DNA from 4 places in the Uliginosibacterium sp. 31-12 genome. Region 4 is predicted to be linked to each of the others. Evidence: predicted binding sites of a transcription regulator. Region 4 holds the regulator's gene; each other region holds the start of a gene.
What was found. The regulator FliA, encoded in region 4, starts transcription of late flagellar genes. The targets are predictions, from matches to a motif close to CTAAAGTTNNNNNNNNNNNNGCCGNTA.
Positions count from the first base shown of each region.

Region 1: the regulator FliA is predicted to act here: its motif matches at 1,680-1,706, upstream of motA (flagellar motor stator protein MotA).
Region 2: the regulator FliA is predicted to act here: its motif matches at 3,011-3,037, upstream of Q3Y64_RS01420 (chemotaxis protein).
Region 3: the regulator FliA is predicted to act here: its motif matches at 1,108-1,134, upstream of Q3Y64_RS06540 (MoxR family ATPase).

Region 1 covers NZ_JAUOOA010000001.1:304,708-309,417, reverse strand. Annotated here, with positions in the region: gene motB (flagellar motor protein MotB) at 1-680, opposite strand, end outside; gene motA (flagellar motor stator protein MotA) at 714-1,568, opposite strand; gene flhC (flagellar transcriptional regulator FlhC) at 1,800-2,345, opposite strand; gene flhD (flagellar transcriptional regulator FlhD) at 2,363-2,677, opposite strand; gene Q3Y64_RS01375 (diguanylate cyclase) at 2,978-4,710, opposite strand, start outside.
Region 2 covers NZ_JAUOOA010000001.1:311,139-315,848, reverse strand. Annotated here, with positions in the region: gene cheZ (protein phosphatase CheZ) at 1-384, opposite strand, end outside; gene cheY (chemotaxis response regulator CheY) at 468-857, opposite strand; gene Q3Y64_RS01425 (chemotaxis protein) at 875-1,822, opposite strand; gene Q3Y64_RS01420 (chemotaxis protein) at 1,842-2,807, opposite strand; gene Q3Y64_RS01415 (STAS domain-containing protein) at 3,128-3,433, opposite strand; gene Q3Y64_RS01410 (chemotaxis response regulator protein-glutamate methylesterase) at 3,554-4,618, opposite strand; gene Q3Y64_RS01405 (CheR family methyltransferase) at 4,626-4,710, opposite strand, start outside.
Region 3 covers NZ_JAUOOA010000002.1:296,671-301,380, forward strand. Annotated here, with positions in the region: gene dapA (4-hydroxy-tetrahydrodipicolinate synthase) at 1-32, opposite strand, end outside; gene Q3Y64_RS06535 (histone deacetylase family protein) at 143-1,072, opposite strand; gene Q3Y64_RS06540 (MoxR family ATPase) at 1,220-2,146, shown strand; gene Q3Y64_RS06545 (DUF58 domain-containing protein) at 2,143-3,114, shown strand; gene Q3Y64_RS06550 (DUF3488 and transglutaminase-like domain-containing protein) at 3,111-4,710, shown strand, end outside.
Region 4 covers NZ_JAUOOA010000010.1:80,593-85,302, reverse strand. Annotated here, with positions in the region: gene Q3Y64_RS17145 (GNAT family N-acetyltransferase) at 1-93, shown strand, start outside; gene flhF (flagellar biosynthesis protein FlhF) at 307-1,887, shown strand; gene Q3Y64_RS17135 (hypothetical protein) at 1,884-2,696, shown strand; gene Q3Y64_RS17130 (RNA polymerase sigma factor FliA) at 2,862-3,614, shown strand; gene Q3Y64_RS17125 (flagellar motor protein) at 3,633-4,373, shown strand; gene Q3Y64_RS17120 (cupin domain-containing protein) at 4,381-4,710, opposite strand, start outside.

The DNA of each region.
Region 1 (4,710 bases), on a different contig from region 4:
TTGTTCTCAACCTGATTAAGTACCTGACCAATCGCCCGCACGATGGACTTGGTGTAGGGCTTCATCTCAGCCCCGCCGGAATCGAACATCGGCCGATTCTGCTCATCCACGATCTGAATGCGCAAACCCTCGGAAGTGAGGTCCAGCAAGAGTTGGCGCTTGAACTGGCGCAAGTCTGGCGAAGCCTCTATCACCGCTTCAAGCTTGGCCTTTACATCCTGCAGGCGCAGGCGCTCCTCTTTCTCAAGCGCCTCCTGCATGGCCTTCTTATCCATCTGCGCCTTGCTATCGGGCATCAGCTCCTGAGCATTACCCGCAACCGCCTGTGAATCAGCCGGAGCGACCTTCACTTCATTGATTTTCTTGCTTTCTTGATAGCTGCTCTTGGCAATCTGGCCCACAGACTTGGTGAGATCCTGCCCCCCCCCCTGGATCGGTGAGGTCGCGCTACCAGAGCCAGGCCCCCCTGCCAGTGAGACCTTGAGCGGATTCTGGAAGAAATCCGCAATACCTTTCATGTCGCCCTTGGTCGTCGAACCAAGCAGCCACATCAGCAAAAAGAAAGCCATCATGGCCGTCACGAAGTCCGCATAGGCGATCTTCCAGGCACCACCGTGCGCACCGCTGCCGCCCTTCTTGATGCGCTTGACGATGATGGGTTGTTGGTTGTCGCCGCTCATGACTCCTGTGCCCCTGGTATGCCGGAATGCCGCTTATTTCTTGCGGCTCTTTATTTCGCTTTCCAGCTCGGAAAAGCCTGGACGATCCGACGAGAACAAGACCTTGCGCCCGAACTCCACGGCAACCTGCGGCGCATAGCCACCCATACTGGCCAGCAATACCACCTTGATGCACTGGTAGATCTTGGCACCCTCTTCGCACTTTTGCTCCAGCTGCGAGGCAATCGGCGCCACGAAACCGTAAGACACCAAAATACCGAGGAAGGTACCCACCAGCGCACCGCCAATCATCTTGCCCAGCACCGCCGGTGGCTCACCCACGGACCCCATCACATTCACCACCCCCATCACCGCCACCACGATACCGAAGGCAGGTGTGGCATCGCCAGTTTTGGACCAGATATGCGCTGGCGCATGCGCTTCGGTATGGTGAGTCTCAATTTCCATGTCCATCAGATTTTCGAGCTCAAAAGCATTCAGATTGCCGCCCACCATCATGCGCAGGTAATCGCAGAGAAATTCGACTGCATGGTGGTCGTGCAGGAAAGCCGGATATTTGGAAAAGATCGGGCTGGAATCCGGATTCTCGATATCGTTCTCGATCGACATCAGGCCTTCCTTGCGCACTTTCGCCAGAATCTCGAAGAGCATAGCTAGCAGCTCAATGTAGAAGGCCTTGCTATAGGGCGAAGGTTTGAAGAGGGTCGGCAGCGCAGCCAGAGCAGCCTTAGTGTTGCGCATCGAGTTACCCGCCACCAGGCCCCCGATGGTCAGGCCCACAATAGCGATGTACTCCAGCGGCACAAAGAGCGCGGCAAGACTGCCGTGCACCGCATAAGTGCCGACGGAAGCCGCAAGAATGATCACATAGCCAACGATCAGGAGCATCGCGGAAGCCTTGTACGATACGAATCAAACCGACTGGACGAAGGGCTCACCACACGCCCCCGAACCTGCCGCATCACCCGGACGACAGAAACTTGCCCGGACCAGTATGGGTATCGGCCCCAGTACACAAAACTTGACGCATCCGATGGGCAAAAAAAACCGCTGGACCTGCCAGCGGCTTGCAATGCCCTGCCTGCGCAGAGCCGGGGAAACAGAGAGGAGGATTAATTCTCAGGCGACGGCGCTGCGCGTGTCGCGCATCGGGCGCTTACCCTTGCCTGCACGGGCCGGGACATGACACAGGCCACAGACATAATCGTGAGTCGGGTCAAACGCATGAGCGACAAAGCTGCCGCCACACTTCGTACAACGGCTTTGCTGCAACATCTTGGCTTCGAAGAAGCGCACCAAAGTCCAGGCCCGGGTCAGGCTCAGCACCTGTTCAAGATCGTTGGCCTCGACCTGTTCGCGATACATGCGGAAAGCCTGCAGCGTGGCTGCCAGGCCTTGCAGACCGGTGTTTTGGGTCACGAAGCCGCGCAGTGACATGTAAAGAGAGGCGTGCACGTTTTGCTGCCATGGAATGAACCAGTCCGTGGAGAAGGGCAGCATGCCCTTGGGCGGTGATTCGCCTCGGATCTCCTTATAGAGCTTGAGCAGTCGCTCACGCGACAGGCCGGTTTCCGACTCCAGCATCTGCATGCGGGCGCCCAGCTCGATCATCTCGATCGCGAGCTGGGTTTCCTGCGCATCCTGAACCAAACTTTTCATCCGCATGACAGTCTCCCAAGCCCTCAGGCCAGATGTTCGACCGGCTTGGTGGTGGCCAGAATGGTGGCGTGAATGCGCGCAGCTGCATTCTCGCGGCCATGATTGCCAAGCAGATTCAGCAACAGAGTGTCGTCAAAACGGAAGCGGCACAGCAGCATATCGCTGGAGGCCATACGCAGAATTTGCGCCGGAGAAAGGTTCTGGATAATGTCGGCAACATCTTCACCGATGCCGAGCTTGAACATTGCGCCCGCACGATCAGCCTGGATCAGCTGCTGGGACAGCATCAGATAGGAAAGATTGAGTTCCCGGATTTCGCTGCTCACGTCCATTTTCATGATCACCTCCACTGCGTTTTGAAGAAGCCCTGTTTTCGGGCTCTATGGGATTGCATTGTGGCCCGCAAGGGGGCGACAACCAATCAGGCAGCGTCGGAAAATGCTGTAGCAATAGACGACAGCAGGCATGTAGGAATGCTACCTACATGCCAAGCGCAGACGGGTACGGAAGGGCAGATCGAAGTGACTTTACGGCCTTAGTGTTCGGGTTTACGACTGGGCCAGGCAGAACTTTAGGGCAGCCTGTGAAATTTTTTCCAGCCCGCAAACGGCGGCCCGCCACAGGCGGTTTTCCAGCATTCAGGCCATACCGCTGCCTGCTGGGCGCAACTGCGGCGCAGCCACCCGGTTCCGGCCAGCCTGCTTGGCCATGTAAAGGCCTTGATCTGCTCGCTTGAGCAGACTCTCGGCATCGGGAATGGCAGCATCCCGACAGGACACCCCGGCACTCACGCTCAGCTTCAGATGCAACAGACCGGAGGAAAGCTGCGCCTCATCTACAGCACGACGTACCCGCTCAGCACACACCATGGCCGCTTCAATACTGGAGTCCGGACAGAGGACCACGAACTCATCACCACCCATGCGCGCAACCAGATCATGAGTGCGCACCGCGCTGCGAATCGCTACCGCCACCTGGCGCAGGGCCGAGTCGCCAGCGTCGTGACCATAGGTGTCATTGATCTGCTTGAAGTGATCCACGTCCAGCATGATGCAGGCCAGCGGACGCTTGCTGCGCAACGAGGCAGCCCACTCCTGCACCAGGCGCTCGCTGAAAAAACGGCGATTGGGGAAGCCAGTCAGCGCATCAGTCAGCGCGACCTCCTGCAGGCGGCGATTACTCACCGCCAGCTCAGCCGCAAAATGACGGATTTCCTCGCGATCCTGTTCGATCTCACCATGTAGGGACGAAAGGCGCTTGCCAGCGCTCAGCCGAGCCAGCAACAGACGATGTGCCACAGGCTTGGCCAGCATGTCGTCGGCGCCGGCATCAAAAGCCTCCAGCGCCATTTCCTCGTTGTTGCAATCGCCCATCACGAGCACATAAATACCGCGCCCGATGCGCGTCTTGCGCAAGGTAAGCAGCAGCTCGGTAGCGCTTACATCAGGCATCTGCCAGCCAAGGAGCATCATGTCGGGACAAAAATCGAGCGCTAGCTCGGTCGCCGAAAAACCGTCGCGGGCTTCAGCCACCTCATAACCTGCTTCCAGCAGAACCTGACGCAACTCCTGACGCACCTCATCCACCGCATCCACCAGCAGCACCCGCAGAGCACGCGACACTGGCGATGTCCCGTCAGGAGAGGTTGTGGCTTCAACCGCAACAGAGAGCGGAGGGCTCGGCGGACGCAACAGGCGCTCGAAGGGCGGCAGTTGCTCCGCATGCACATGGAGCAAAGCGCCCCACTCCACCCACTCAGCCACCACGCCATCCGCCAGTACAGCAACGGCCTCCTCATCAAAGGACAAGCGCGAACCAGCCATCTTGAGGCTCTGCATCATGGCCGGACGCTCAGCCTCGGGCGCCATGCACAGGACACTCATCTGGCGCGCAAGACTCAACGAGAGGCTCAGGGTCGCGTCACGCGAGCCTTCCGGATGCGAACTCTCAAGGCCGGAGGCCACACAAAAGGCTGCATCCGTAAACAGACGCGGCAAGCCCCAGTCCGCCAGCATGGCGGCACCAAGCTCCGCATTAGTCATGGCAAAACTGCGCGATTCAAGCGCCAGCAGGCGGGCGATGTCGCCCCCCGCATCGTGGCAGATGACGGCATAGTCGTGCGGATAGAGTGTCGCCAGCGCCAGCTCGCCGACCCTTGCCAGCAAACCCAGGCAATAGGTTTCATCCGGCGCGGCAACCCGGGTGCGCAAGGTAACCGCCTGCAGGGCCACTGCGGAAAGCAAGGAAGTCGACCAGTAGCGGCCGTAGTCGAACCCCTCGCAAGCACCGCTGCGGTGGTTGTTGAGCAACGAGAAGCCCAGAGCCATATTGCGGACGGCCGGCATACCCAGCACGGTCAGGGCATCCTGCA
Region 2 (4,710 bases), on a different contig from region 4:
CTCCTCCAGCATCCGGTCATAACCGAGCTGGCGGATGGTGTCGTGCAGCAAGCGCGTGAGCTGTCCGATCTGCAGGAAAGCCTGCTGATGCCGCTCCTCTGGCGACATGCTGGACGCTGCCGCCACCACTTCCTTCAGATTGACCGCGTCCTCTACCGGATCTGCCGGTGTGGCTGCGACAGCCGCACCACCACTCGCAACACTGTCAAACAGCGCCTGCAAGTCATCAGAATCCCCTTCATCCTTGACTACCTGTGCAACTGCCTTCGCTACCGCCGGGCTCACCGGCGCCGCAGCCGGCTCGGCAGTGTCCGTTATCGAATCGAACAGCGCTTGCAGTTCGTCGTTATCACCAGATTCGTCCGCTTTCAGCCGTTTGGCCATGGTATCGGCTCCTAAGTCTTTTCAGTCCGCTGCGAGCCGGGGAGTCCCCGTACAGGCTCGCGATGTATCGCCTGAATGCAGGCTCACTTGCCCATCTTCTCGAAGATCTTGCCGAGCTTCTCGGAGAGGGTCGCCGCCGTGAAAGGCTTGACGATGTAGCCGCTAGCGCCGGCCTGGGCCGCTTCGATGATGTTCTCCTTCTTGGCCTCGGCAGTAATCATCAGCACGGGCAGATGCGAGAGCTGGGCATTGGCACGAATGGCCTTGAGCAACTCGATACCGGTCATGTTGGGCATGTTCCAGTCGGTCACCACAAAGTCAAACCCCCCTGCCGTGAGTTTCTGCATGGCTACGACGCCGTCTTCCGCCTCATCGACGTTGGTGTATCCCAACTCCTTGAGGAGGTTGCGCACAATCCGACGCATTGTCGAAAAGTCGTCCACCACCAGGAATTTCATTTTCGGATCGGACATGATTGGTTTTCTCCGGATTAGTCCTTGTAGGCCTTCAAAAGATACGGGCGCAAAGTCTCGGCCAGTATCTCTGCATCAAATTTGGCAACATAGGCATCCACCCCTACCGCCTTGCCCATCGAGCGATTAGCCTCGGATGAGAGAGATGAATGCATGACGACCGGGATGCCATCGAAGCGCGGGTCGTTCTTGATATTGCGGGTGAGCACGTAGCCATCCATCTCGGGCATTTCGGCATCTACCAGAATCATGCTGATCTCGTCGCTCAGGCGGCGCTTCTGCTGCTGCGCGTGAGTGGCCATGCCATCGAGTCGCGTCCAGGCTTCCAGACCATTGAGTGCGTGCTTGTGGCGAACGCCGAGTTTGTCGAGCACTTCAGCAATCTTCTTGCGTGCAATCGCCGAGTCATCCACGAAGAAGATGTTGACCTCGACATCCCGGTCCAGCGCCATGATCTGCCCCACCGGAGCCTCGCCGAAGGTCTGCGAAAGGATGGTCTCCACATCGAGAATGGAGACGAGCTTGCCATCGGCCAGTTCGGTGATCGCGGTAATGTAGTTCTGAGTGGTGCCGGCCATATTTTCGGGCTGACGCACCTTGTCCCACTCAACCCGGATGATGCGATCCACGTCATGCACCAAGAAGCCAAGCGTGCGCTTGCTGTATTCAGTGACCATCATCGAACCGCCCAGACCTTGTCCCGGCTTGGCAATACCAAGGATCTTGGCCAGCGACAGCACCGGAATCACGTTGCCGCGCAAGGAGATCAAGCCTTCCACCCCGGTTGGCATATTGGGCGCACGGGTGATGAAAGGCGTCTTGGAAACCTCACGCACCTTGAACACGTTGATACCGAAGGTTTCATTGGTACCAAGCGCGAAGAGCAGGATTTCCATCCGGTTGGAGCCCGCCAGTTTGGTGCGGGCATCTACGGCTTCGAGCAGATTGGGGTTTGCGTTTTCCATGACGATCCCTTGCTATCGATCAGGCCAGAGCCTCAGGGTTTTCTTCCGGTGCCAGCATGGCGCGAACTGCGCCCGCCAAGCGATGCGGCTCGAACTTGGGCACGTAACCATCCACCCCGACAGACTTGCCCAGCGTCTGATTCGAACTACTGGAAAGCGAGGAGTGCATCAGCACCGGCACCCCATCAAACCGGGGGTCGGTCTTGATTTTCTTGGTGAGGATGTAGCCATCCATTTCCGGCATCTCGACATCTGTCAGCACCAGATGCAGGATCTCCCACACCTTGCGGCCAGTCAGCTCGGCATGCTTGGCAATGCGTTCGAGCTCATCCCAAGCCGCCCGGCCATTGACCGCCGCGATTTGTTTGACGTTCAGTGCATCGAGCGTCTTTTCGATCTGCTTGCGGGCCACGGAGGAATCATCCGCATAGAGCACAGTGAAATCGCGTTTGAGCGGCTGAATGTCCTTGAAGAGATAGTCATCGTCGATCTTGGTGGTCTCCGCCAGCACCTTTTCGACGTCCAGCATCATGATCAGCCGATTGCCTTCAAGTTCAGTCACGGCAGTCACCAGCCCCCCCATGCGGCTGGTCATCATGTCCGGCGGAATGCGCATCTGCTCCCAATCCAGACGCAGGATGGTATCCACTGCTTCGACCAGGAAACCCTGGGTGTGGCCGTTGTACTCGGTCACGATCATGATCTCGCGCTTGCCGTCCGGATCAATCCCGCAATACTTGGCCAGATCCACAATCGGCACCAGCTGGCCACGCAGGGACACCATCCCCTCCACGCCATCCTGCATCTCCGGTGCCGCAGTAATCGGCGGCGTGCGCATCACCTCACGCACTTTGAATACGTTGATGCCGAAGCTCTCCTTGCGCCCGGTGCGCATATCGGTACCGAGTGAAAAAAGCAGAATTTCCAGCTTGTTGGTGCCGGCAAGCCGCGTACGTGCATCAATGTTCTTCAGCAATTCCGACATGGTGTTCTCCACGTGTTCTTGTCCGCCGCGTTCTGACTGGATGAGCCAGAGCGTTGCCCCTGAGGGTTTTACGGCACCCGGCGGATGAACTTGAGTGGGTCAGAAGCGGCACTGCCCAACGCGCTGCGAGCCTTGCCTGCCATGAAGCCACCCACGCCGGGTGCGATGCGCCGGGCACGTAAAGGCTCAACGCACCGAATGAATATCGGTCGCGCCGGAAACAACTTGAGAGGGAAAAAACAGCCGGAACTTCAGGGCAGGAGGACTGCCCCGCCCCGCAGACTTTCGCCGCAGGGCAGGCTTTCAACTGAGCAGGACGCTCAGCTGATAGAGAAAAGCTTGGAGAAATTAGCGATATCAAGCACCTGGCGTACACTGCCCTTCACGCCAACCAGCGCCACATCCTTGTTGGCAGCCTTAGCCTTGTCGCGCAGCATCAACAGCATGCCCAGCGCCGAACTATCGAGGTAGGACACATCTCCCAGATCCACTTGCAGCGGTTTGCTGCCAGCCTGTCCGAGCAGATTATCCACCGCATCGCGGAATTCACGGTGCGCCTTGAAATCGAAGCGCCCTCCCAGTCGCAGCACTGCTTGCGAATCATTTACCGTGACTTGAGCTTCCATCGAGATTCTCCCGTTACTCCAAGCTGTTCAAATTCAAATTTGGCACGCACAGCGCCTGTACCTACTGGCCGATTACGTCATCTGCCGCCGCAGCTTGAGACATTATGCCCAGCCGGGTGCCTACGTGCCACGCAAACTATTGATCACCCGTGCTGGAATCTCGCACAGAGGGGCTATTTCATTGGCTGCGCCATTCAGCGTAGCCTCACGCGGCATCCCCCACACCACACAACTTTCCTGATCCTGACAGATATTCCAGGCACCTGCTTTGCGCATCTCCAACATTCCGGCAGCGCCATCCTTGCCCATCCCGGTCAGCATCACGCCGACGGCATGTTTGCCGACTTCACGTGCGCCGGCGTGGAACAGTACATCAACCGACGGCCGGTGACGATTGACAGCCGACTCACGCGAGAGCTCGCAGCGAAATCCGCCTGCAACCCGCCGCACCAGCAAGTGCGAGTGGCCGGGCGCAATATAAACCGTACCGGGCTTGACTGGCTCACCATCGTCAGCTTCTTTCACCGTCAGGGCACACAAACCGTCAAGACGCCGCGCAAACGAACCGGTAAACATCTCCGGCATGTGCTGCACGATCAGGATGCCTGGCATTTTCTCAGGCAGCGCCGTGAGCAATGCCCGCAGCGCTTCTGTCCCTCCCGTAGACGCACCAATCAGAACCAGACGCTCCTGCAACACCCTTGCGGGCAGGTGAACATCCAGTGGTATCGAGCGTCCTGCAGGGCGCTGACCAGTTCCCGCAACAGGCCGGGCAGGCCTGCGGGCCTGCCGAGCTATCCGGATTTTTTCGCAGATTTCGTTGGCGCAGGCATGAATGTTAGCAAGCGGATCGAGCTTGGGTTTTGATACATAGTCAATTGCCCCCAATTCGAGTGCCCGCAAGGCAACTTCGGAGTCGCGCTCGGTGAGCGCAGACACCATCACCACCGGCATTGGGTCGCTGCGCATCAGTTGCTCGAGAAAAGCGATTCCGTCCATGCCCGGCATATCCACGTCGAGCGTGATCACCTCGGGCCGCAGCGCCCGGATCAGGGTGCCGGCTTCCTGAGCGTTACGCGCTGTACCCGCCACCTGAAGATCCGGTGCAGCATTGATGATCTCGGCCAGCAAGGAACGCATGAGGGCCGAATCATCCACCACCAGCACGCGGGTTTTGCTTGTCATGAGCGCCTCAGGGCTTGCTCACCGCTTGGTCCGCACGGGCATAGACGGTACGACCAAGAGAACGGAAGAGCTTGGCCGCATGGATGAAGTTC
Region 3 (4,710 bases), on a different contig from region 4:
GTGAGCAGGGCGACAAGGGAACCGGTGATCATGGTGGTCCGCAAGACGAATGGGAAAGCGGGGATTGTAGACCAAGGACCGCGCGCTGAGTGCTGGCCGCCGAGTAAAAGGCTTGCAGCAGCCTTGCATTCGGGCTGGGCCCTCAGATATCCGCCAGTGCCCTGACGTGGGCAATCACGCTGCGCCCCAGCGCCGGCAGCACATACCCCCCTTCAAGCATCGACACCAGGCGCCCGCCGCAATGTGCATCAGCCCACTGCCGCAGCTCGCGGCTGATCCAGTCAAAATCCTTGTCGAGCAGACCCATCGAGGCCATGTCGTCCTCGTAGTGGGCATCGAAGCCGGCCGAGATGAACAGCATCTGCGGTTGATGGCGCGTCAGCGCCGGCAGCCACACATGCGCCAGCAGCTCGCGCACAGCATCCCCCCGGGTGCCGGCAGGGAAAGGGCTATTGAGCATGTGCGGCACCTGCACCTGGGTACCGCAGTAGGGATAAAGCGGATGCTGGAAAAAACTGAGCATTTGCACGCGCGGATCGGCGATGAAAATATTCTCCGTGCCGTTACCGTGATGCACATCGAAATCGATGATGCTGACCCGCTCCAGCCCATGTACCTCCAGCACATGGCGTGCGGCCACCGCCACATTATTGAAGAAGCAGAAACCCATCGCCCGCAGCCGCTCAGCATGATGGCCAGGCGGGCGGACCGCACAGAACGCGTTATGAACGCGACCGGCCAGCACCAACTCGGAGGCCAGGATGCCGGACCCCGCCGCCCGCAGCGCCGCCTTGAGGGTATGACGGGTCATCGCCGTATCCGGATCAAGATGACGCAAGCCGCTTTCCGGCGCGATCTCGAACAACTCTTCGACATAAGCAGGCGAATGCGCCCGGTAGAGCTGCTCCAGCGTGGCGGTGGGCGCATCCTCACGCATGTCGAGAAAGCCGTCCAGGCCCTCGCCGCGGATGCGATCAAGGATCTCGGTCAGGCGTTCAGGCGACTCCGGATGCTGCGCACCCATGGTGTGCAGCCAGCAATCGGGATGGGTAATGAAAGCCGTACGGCTCATCTCATCGGGTCTCCTGTCGGGCTGCGGCTGTTTCGCTGCAGTTCTTATGGGGTCTGCCGTTTAAACTAGCGCGGGCCTGATCCATGCGCCAGAGAACGATTGGCCAGAATACGGGTCTGCCAACCAAGAACCCATCCGGAGATTCCCATGTCTGCCCCCATCCCGCACCCCTTGTGCGCCAGTCTCCTCGCCGGCCTCGGCCAGATCCTGCTCGGCAAACCCGAGGCACTGCGCCTGTCGCTGGCCTGCCTGCTGGCGCGCGGTCATCTGCTGATCGAGGACCAGCCGGGCGTGGGCAAGACGACCCTGGCCCACGCCCTGGCAGTGTCACTGGGGCTGGCCTTTCAGCGCGTGCAATTCACCAGCGATCTGCTGCCGGCAGATCTCATCGGCGTAAGCATTTTCGATGCGGCCCAACAATGTTTCGTGTTTCATCCCGGCCCCGTGTTCACCCAGGTGCTGCTGGCCGATGAAATCAACCGCACTACCCCAAAGACCCAGAGTGCGCTGCTCGAAGCCATGGAAGAGCATCAGGTTTCGATCGACGGCAAGACCCACGCCCTGCCCTCGCCCTTCTTCGTCATTGCCACCCAAAATCCCTCGCAGCAGCTAGGCACTTTCCCGCTGCCCGAGTCACAGCTGGACCGCTTCCTGATGCGCCTGTCACTGGGCCTGCCGGATGCTGCGGCCGAACGCGCCCTGCTCGCCGGCGACGACCGCCGCGCCCTGATCGGCCAGATCCGCCCGCAAATCGACCCGGCAGGCCTGCAGGCATTGCAGCAGGAAGCTGCCGCGCTCCATGTCGGCGAGCGCCTGCTCGATTATGTGCAGGCCTTGCTGGCCAAAAGCCGTCAGTTGCCCGGTGGCGCCAGCGGACTCAGTCCTCGCGCCGGTCTCGGCCTGCTCGCTGCCGCGCGGGCCTGGGCGCTGATCGCCGGGCGCGACCATGTCCGCCCTGAAGATGTTCAGGCGGTATTGCCCGCAGTCGCCGGGCACCGCATCAATGCGCTGGATGCCCGCGCCAGCGGCGAAGCATTGGTACGCGGCCTGATCGAGACCGTACCCCTGCCGTGAGCGCCGCCACTTTGCGCCAGCGCTTCCGGCGCTGGGCCACGCGCACCCGCACGCCCGAAACACAGCCGATCCAGCTGCCGCAGCGGCGCGTTTACGTACTTCCCACGCGCGCCGGCCTGGCGCTGCTGGCCACGCTGCTGGCCATGCTGCTGGCCTCGATCAACTACAACCTGTCGCTCGGCTACGGCCTGGTCTTCCTGCTCGGCAGCGTCTTCATCGTGCACATCCTGCATAGTTGGCGCACCCTCACCGGCCTGCAACTGAGCCTCTCCCCCAGCGGCGAAGCTTTTGCCGGCGGCATGGCACAGTGGCGAGTGGAGCTCGTCAATGAAGCCAGCCACGAGCGGCCCGCCGTACGTCTGCGCGACAGCCAAGGACGTGAGCTGATGCTCACGGACGTCCCCGCCGGCCAGCACAGTGAGGCCTTCATCGCCCTGCCCTGCCCACAGCGTGGCGTGCTTCAGCCGGGTCAGCTCAGCGTCGAGAGCACCCAGCCGCTAGGCTGGATCAGGGCCTGGAGCTATATCGAACCGGATGCCCCGGCCGTGATCTACCCCGCCCCCGACGGCGAGCGCCCACTACCCGAAGGCTGGGGTGACAACGGCGAAGGGCGCAGTCGCGAGCGCCCAGGCCAGGATGATTTCGCTGGCCTGCGGGGTTTCCAGCCCGGCGACTCACCCCGCCAGATAGCCTGGAAGCAACTGGCGCAAGGGCGCGGCCTGCTCACCAAACAGTTCGCCAGCGCCGGTAGCCCGGCCTGCGTGCTGGACTGGAACATGCTGCCCGCCACGCTGCCGCTGGAGGAACGCCTCTCACAACTGGCCCGCTGGGTGCTGCAAACCCGCCACAGCGGCGCCCGCACCACCCTTCTGCTGCCGGACAGCCAGACCGGTCCAGGCGAAGACGCAGCCCATCATCAGGCCTGCCTGCTGCGCCTGGCCCTGTTCGGTCTGGAGCGGTCACGATGAGCGCCCGCAACGCATTACCGCGTGGCACCTGCTACGCCCTGCTGGCTACCGCCACGCTCTCGCTGACGCCTTTCCTGCCGCACATCCCCTGGGGAATGGGGCTGCTGGCAGTGCTCCTGCTCGCCTGGCGGGCTTGGCTCGCCCACCAGGAAGCCGAGCGCCCCGCCCTCACGGTATTGATCCTGCTGGCCGTGCTGGGCTGCCTGCTGTGTGTTGCCGAATACCGCACCGTGCTCGGTCGTGAAGCCGGTCTCGCGATGCTGAGCCTGTTGCTGCCGCTCAAGCTGCTCGAAGGGCGTAGCCCACGAGACGGGCGTGCCGCCCTGTTGCTGTGTTGCTTCCTGATGACCGGACAATTTCTCAACGAACAGAGTCTGCCGGTCGCGGCCATGGTGCTGGCCTGCGCCATCGCCATCCTCGCCACCTCGGCTCGCCTCGAGCGCCCCAGTCTGGCGCTGAAACCAGCCTTGCGCGGCAGCCTGCGCCTGCTGGGTGGCGCCGTGCCCCTGATGCTGATGCTTTTCGTGTTCTTCCCGCGTATCGATGGCCCACTCTGGCGCCTGCCCGGTGATGCACATGCCGGCAAGACCGGCCTCTCGGACAGCATGCAGCCCGGCTCAATTTCGGAACTGATCCAGTCCGGCGAGATCGCCTTCCGTGCCGAATTCGAAGGCGAGCTGCCACCGCCCCGCGAGCGCTACTGGCGCGGCCCGGTGCTGACCGACTTTGACGGCCAGCGCTGGCGCGAACGCCCGACCCAGTCCACCCCGCAGCCCGACTATGAAACCAGCGGCCCGGGCTATCGCTACACCCTGACCCTGGAACCACATGATCGCCCCTGGCTGCTGGCACTGGACTATCCAGCCGAAGGAGCCAGCGACGCCACCTACTCAAGTAACTTCAGCCTGCTCGCCCGGCGCCCGGTCAGCACCCGTCTGCGCATCAGCCTGCATTCCTTTCCGGCCAGCCAGGTCGGCCTGGAAGAGCGCCCGGGACGCCTGCGCGCCGCCCTCAGCCTGCCGGAAGGCAGCAATCCACGCACGATTGCTGCGGGCCAGGCACTGGCCGCCGCACATGCAGACCCGGGAGCACGCGTCGACGCCGCCATCGCCTTCATGCAGGCCGCACGTCTAAGCTATACCCTTAGCCCACCGCTCGCCAATACGCATGCTGCCGACGAGTTCCTCTTCGACAGCAAGCAGGGCTTCTGCGAGCACTTTTCCAGCGCCTTCGTGATTCTGATGCGCGCCGCCGGTGTCCCGGCCCGGGTCGTTACCGGCTATCAGGGCGGCGAGCGCAATCCGGTCGATGGCATCCTCGTCATACGTCAGTCCGACGCTCATGCTTGGGCAGAAGTATGGCTGACAGGACGCGGCTGGGTTCGTGTCGACCCCACCGCCGCCAGCGCCCCGGCCCGGATTGACGATGGCATCGCGCAGGCCCTGCCGGACGCAGACTTGCCGATGATGATGCGTGTCGACTCGGATTTCCTGCGCGGCCTGCGCCACCGCTGGGAAGCGGTGTCGAATGGCTGGAACCAGTGGGTGCTGGGCTACAACGCCAGCCGCCAGCTGGAACTGATGCGCCGCCTGGGAC
Region 4 (4,710 bases):
GACGAAGACAATGCCCCGGCGCTGGAGTTCTACCGCCATCTTGGTTGGACGCGCAGCAATATGCGTAATCTGCGCAAGATCCTGCGCGACTGATTTCCGGCCTCCGGGCGTCCGTCCGGAAGTCGTGTAAGACCGCTTCCTACAAGGCTTTGCGCCCTGGCAGAAATTGCCGATTCACCCCGCCGAATTGCCGCGTTTTTACCGTTTTGTTCCCTTTCTTGCCGGCCTCCCACAGGGCGAATAATCCAGCCGTGGAAACCGCGTTCATGCGTTTCCCGGATGGGTCTGGCAAGCGGAGGTGGCGTCATGGTGAAGGTCAAACGGTATGTGGGGAAAACGGCGCGTGAGGCGCTGGCGGCACTGAAGGCGGATCTGGGGCCGGATGCCGTGGTGTTGTCCAATCGTGCGGTGGAGGGCGGGGTGGAAATTGTTGCCCTGCCGGCCGAGCAGATGGGGGAACTCTCCGCCACCGTGCAGCAGGCTCGTGCTCCACAGCCCTCGGCTCCGGTTTCGCGCCCGGTGGCTGCGCCGGCAGTGCGATCGCCCGCCAGAGCAGCGACGCAGCGTGTTGAAGCCGAAGAAGAGGACGATTTCACGGTCACCCTCGGTCAGCATATTGCCCGTCTCTCGCGTGAGAACGCCGCCCAGAGCCTGCCGCCGCGCAGCCGCCCGCAAGCGAGCTTTGAAGCGGATCTTGGCGCCCGGCGTGCCGATGAGCCGGTCGGGCGTCAGCTTGATGTGCGTCCCTTCACGCCGCCGCGTGTGCAGCCCAATGGTGAGCCCTGGAGCGAGCCGGCCGCTGTGGCCCCGGCCCGCGAAGAGCCCCGTTCCCAGCCTGCCGCCAGGCCTGCCAACTCCCGTCTGGCCGCACCGATCGGGCAGATCGAGCGTGATGCTCATATCGATGCGCTGGAGGCTTCCAACGCCCGCATGGCCGAGGAGCTTGGCTCGATCAAAGGCATGCTGGAGCGCCAGTTGGCGGGCTTTGCCTGGAGTGAGCTGTCGCGTCAGGCGCCGGCACGCACCCAGATGATGAGCGAACTGCTCGAATCCGGTTTTTCGGCCAAGCTGGCCCGCAACCTGACCGAGGGGGTCAATGGCGAGCTCGGCGCGAGCGAGGTTCGCAACGAAATCCGCAACCGCCTTGCGCGCCGTCTCAAGCTGGTCGATAGCGATGCCGACTTGATCGAGCGCGGTGGCGTTTACGCCCTGGTCGGCCCCACTGGGGTGGGCAAGACCACCACCGCCGCCAAGCTCGCCGCACGCTGCGTGGTGCGCCACGGCGCCGACAAGCTGGCTCTGATCACCACTGATGGCTACCGGATCGGCGCGCATGAGCAGCTGCGCATCTATGGCCGCATCCTCGGCGTGGCCGTGCACGTGGTGCGCGATGCGGCCGACCTGCGCCAGACCCTGCAGGATCTGCGCAACAAGCACATGGTGCTGATCGACACGATGGGCATGAGCCAGCGCGACAAGATGGTCGTCGAGCAGGCTTCCATGCTGACCTCAGCCGGTGTCGTGCGACGCCTGCTGGTGCTGAATGCCACTTCACGGGGTGACACACTGGATGACGTGGTGGCCGCCTACGATGGCCCGGATCTTGCGGGATGCATCCTGAGCAAGGTTGATGAGGCCGCTTCGCTGGCGCCGGTGCTGGATGTGGCGATGCGCCGCGAACTGCAGGTGTATTACGTGGCCAATGGTCAGCGGGTGCCCGAGGATCTGCATCTGCCCAACCGGGGTTATCTGGTGCACCGCGCCTTGCGTGAGTTGAAGGCAGATTCGCCTTACAAGCTCGAGTCGCTCGACGCCTGCATGCTGATGGCGGCCACGCCGGAAAGCAGCAGCCAGCAGCGAGCCAACGCAGGAGGAAGCTTTCGATGAATGACATCATGCAGCGTGCTGCCAGGGTGAGTCGCCAGGTCGATCAGGCCGACGGCCTGCGCCGCCTGCTGCATGCGGCGCCGCCCGAGGTGCTGGCGGTGCTGCCCTGTGGTGGTGGCGCCAGCCGCTGGCTGGCTGCGCAGTTGCGGGTGAGGGCTGAGAGCGGCTTACGTCTGCTGGTGCTCGAAGAGCGCTTGGCCGCCGGCAACATGGGCGACTGCCTGGGGCGTAATCCGCGCTTCGATCTGCGCATGGCGGTGGAGGGCTTGATGCCGGCTTCCAGCTGCCTGGTTGAAGCCCAGCCCGGGCTGGAGATCGCGCAGGTGGCGGCATTGGTCGAGCAGTTGGGGAGCGAGCGCATCTTCAATCAGCGGGCTATCGAACAGTTGCGTGGTCTGCGTGCCGGGCACGATGAATGGGTGATCGTGGCCCAGCCGGCTGAGTTACGCAGCCTCTCGGCGCTGGCTTTTGCTGCGCCGCGCCTGCTTTTGCTGCTGGATGCCCAGCCGATGTCCATCACCACTGCCTATGCCAGTCTCAAGCGCCTGTGTCAGGCAGGTGGCGAGCGACATGTGTCGGTGTGTTTCACGCAGCCCCCGGGGCCTCGTGAGCAAGGGCTTCTTATGAGCTTCTGCGAGACGGCGCTGAACAGGCTGGAGCTGCCTTTGCAGCCAGTTTCGAGTCTCGGTGAGGCTTTGCGCGAGCGTGCCCGAGAGACTGGGGAAAGTGCCGATGCTTTCATTGAGCGGCTGGTCCAGACTACAAGCGGTGCCACCCGCTTGCATGGCAGGGGGCCGGGGCGCGTGTGATTCGTAGAAACCGCGCCGGCGAAGATGGAATAAGGCGGAACACACTGGGCTTTTCCAGCCGTCACGGCGTGCAGAAGTCTGCACAATGGTGACAAAGAGCTTTCAGGCGCCGCAATCTCCGGGAGCGGCACAGAGCCTGGATCGAACCGAAGGAAAGAGGTCGCCATGTACAACGCAGCTGGAACACTGGACAAGAACCAGCTCATTACGCGCTATGCGCCGCTGGTCAAGCGGATTGCCTACCATCTGATGGCCAAACTGCCGGCCAGCGTGCAGGTGGAAGACATCATCCAGAACGGCATGATGGGCTTGCTGGATGCCATTACGCGCTATGAGGAAGGGCTCGGCGCGCAATTTGAGACTTATGCCGTGCAGCGCATCCGTGGCGCCATGCTTGATGGCCTGCGTGAAAACGACTGGTTGCCACGCAGCCTGCGCCGCGAGATGCGGCGCATCGAAGGTGCGGTGCATACCCTGGAGCAGCAGCATGGCCGCCAGCCCACCGAGGGCGAACTCGCTGCACTGCTCGACATGCAGCTGCCCGAGTATCAGAAGATGCTGCAGGAAGCGCGTGGCTACCAGCTGGTCTATTTCGAGGACTTCGGCGATGACGATGAGGATGATTTCCTCGAGCGCCATATCGTCGGTGAAGGGGCTGACCCCCTCAACCTGCTTGAGGACGCCAACATGCGCAAGATTCTCATCCAGGCTATCGAGGATCTGCCTGATCGCGAAAAGATGGTCATGGGCCTCTACTACGAGGAAGACATGAACCTGCGTGAAATCGGCGAGGTGCTGGGCGTTTCTGAATCCCGTGTGTGTCAGCTTCACAGCCAGGCCATCGCCCGTCTGCGTTCGCGCATCTCGGGCGGACGTGAGACTGGGCGTGGGCGTCAGCGCCGCGCCGCTGCGGCCTGAGCGGGAGACTGAGCGAGCATGGATCTGGTCAGTATTGCCGGTCTCCTGCTGGGCGTGCTGGCCATCGTTCTGGGCCAGATCTTCGAGGGCGGGCATATCGGCTCACTGGTGCAGCCAACAGCCTTCCTGATCGTGATCGGCGGCACTCTCGGTGCCGTGATGCTGCAAAGCCCTTGGAAAACCTTCCGCACTGGCCTGCAGATGGTCACATGGGTTTTCAGGCCCCCGCTGCCGCATTTACCGGACATCATCGCCCAGGTCGTGGCCTGGAGTGGGGTGGCGCGCAAGGAAGGCCTGCTGGCGCTCGAATCGCGCATTGATCCGCACCCTGATCCCTTCGTGCGCAAAGGCCTGCAGTTGCTGGTCGATGGCGTCGAGCCTGAGCGCATCCGCGCAGTGCTGGAAGTGGATGTTTTTGCCTGGGAAGCGGATCTGAAACGCGCCACCAAGATCTGGGAAGCCGCTGGTGGCTATGCTCCCACCATTGGCATCCTCGGTGCGGTGATGGGTCTGATCCACGTGATGGAGAACCTCTCCGACCCCTCAAAGCTCGGCGCAGGGATTGCCGTGGCTTTTGTGGCTACGATCTACGGCGTGGGTTCGGCCAATCTGATTTTCCTGCCGGTCGCCAAGAAGTTGCAGGCCACGGTGGCCGATCTGGTGGCTGTGCGCGAGATGATCATCGATGGCCTGATCGGCATTGCCCACGGTGATAACCCCCGTCTGATCGAGTCGCGCTTGCAGGGATACATCGTCTGAGGCAGGCCTACAGGGCCCAGAACACGAATACGCCGAGGGTTTCCTGGCTGTCGTTTTCCAATCCGTGGCTCTGGCCGATTTTGGTCAGGATTACGTCTCCAGCCTTCACGCGGCGCGTTTCACCATCGATGCGCAAGAGGCCTTCACCGTACTGGATTGCATACACTTCCTCGCGTGCATCATGGTGATCGTGTTCGCCGATGGAACTGCCGGGCGGCAATTCAGTAAATGCGATGTAGCGAAGGCCCGAGGCCAGATCCTCTGCCCCGAAGAGCTTGCGGCTGAACGCCTTGCCCTTGCCGTCATGGATGGGCTTTTCGATGGCGGGTGTGCTGTG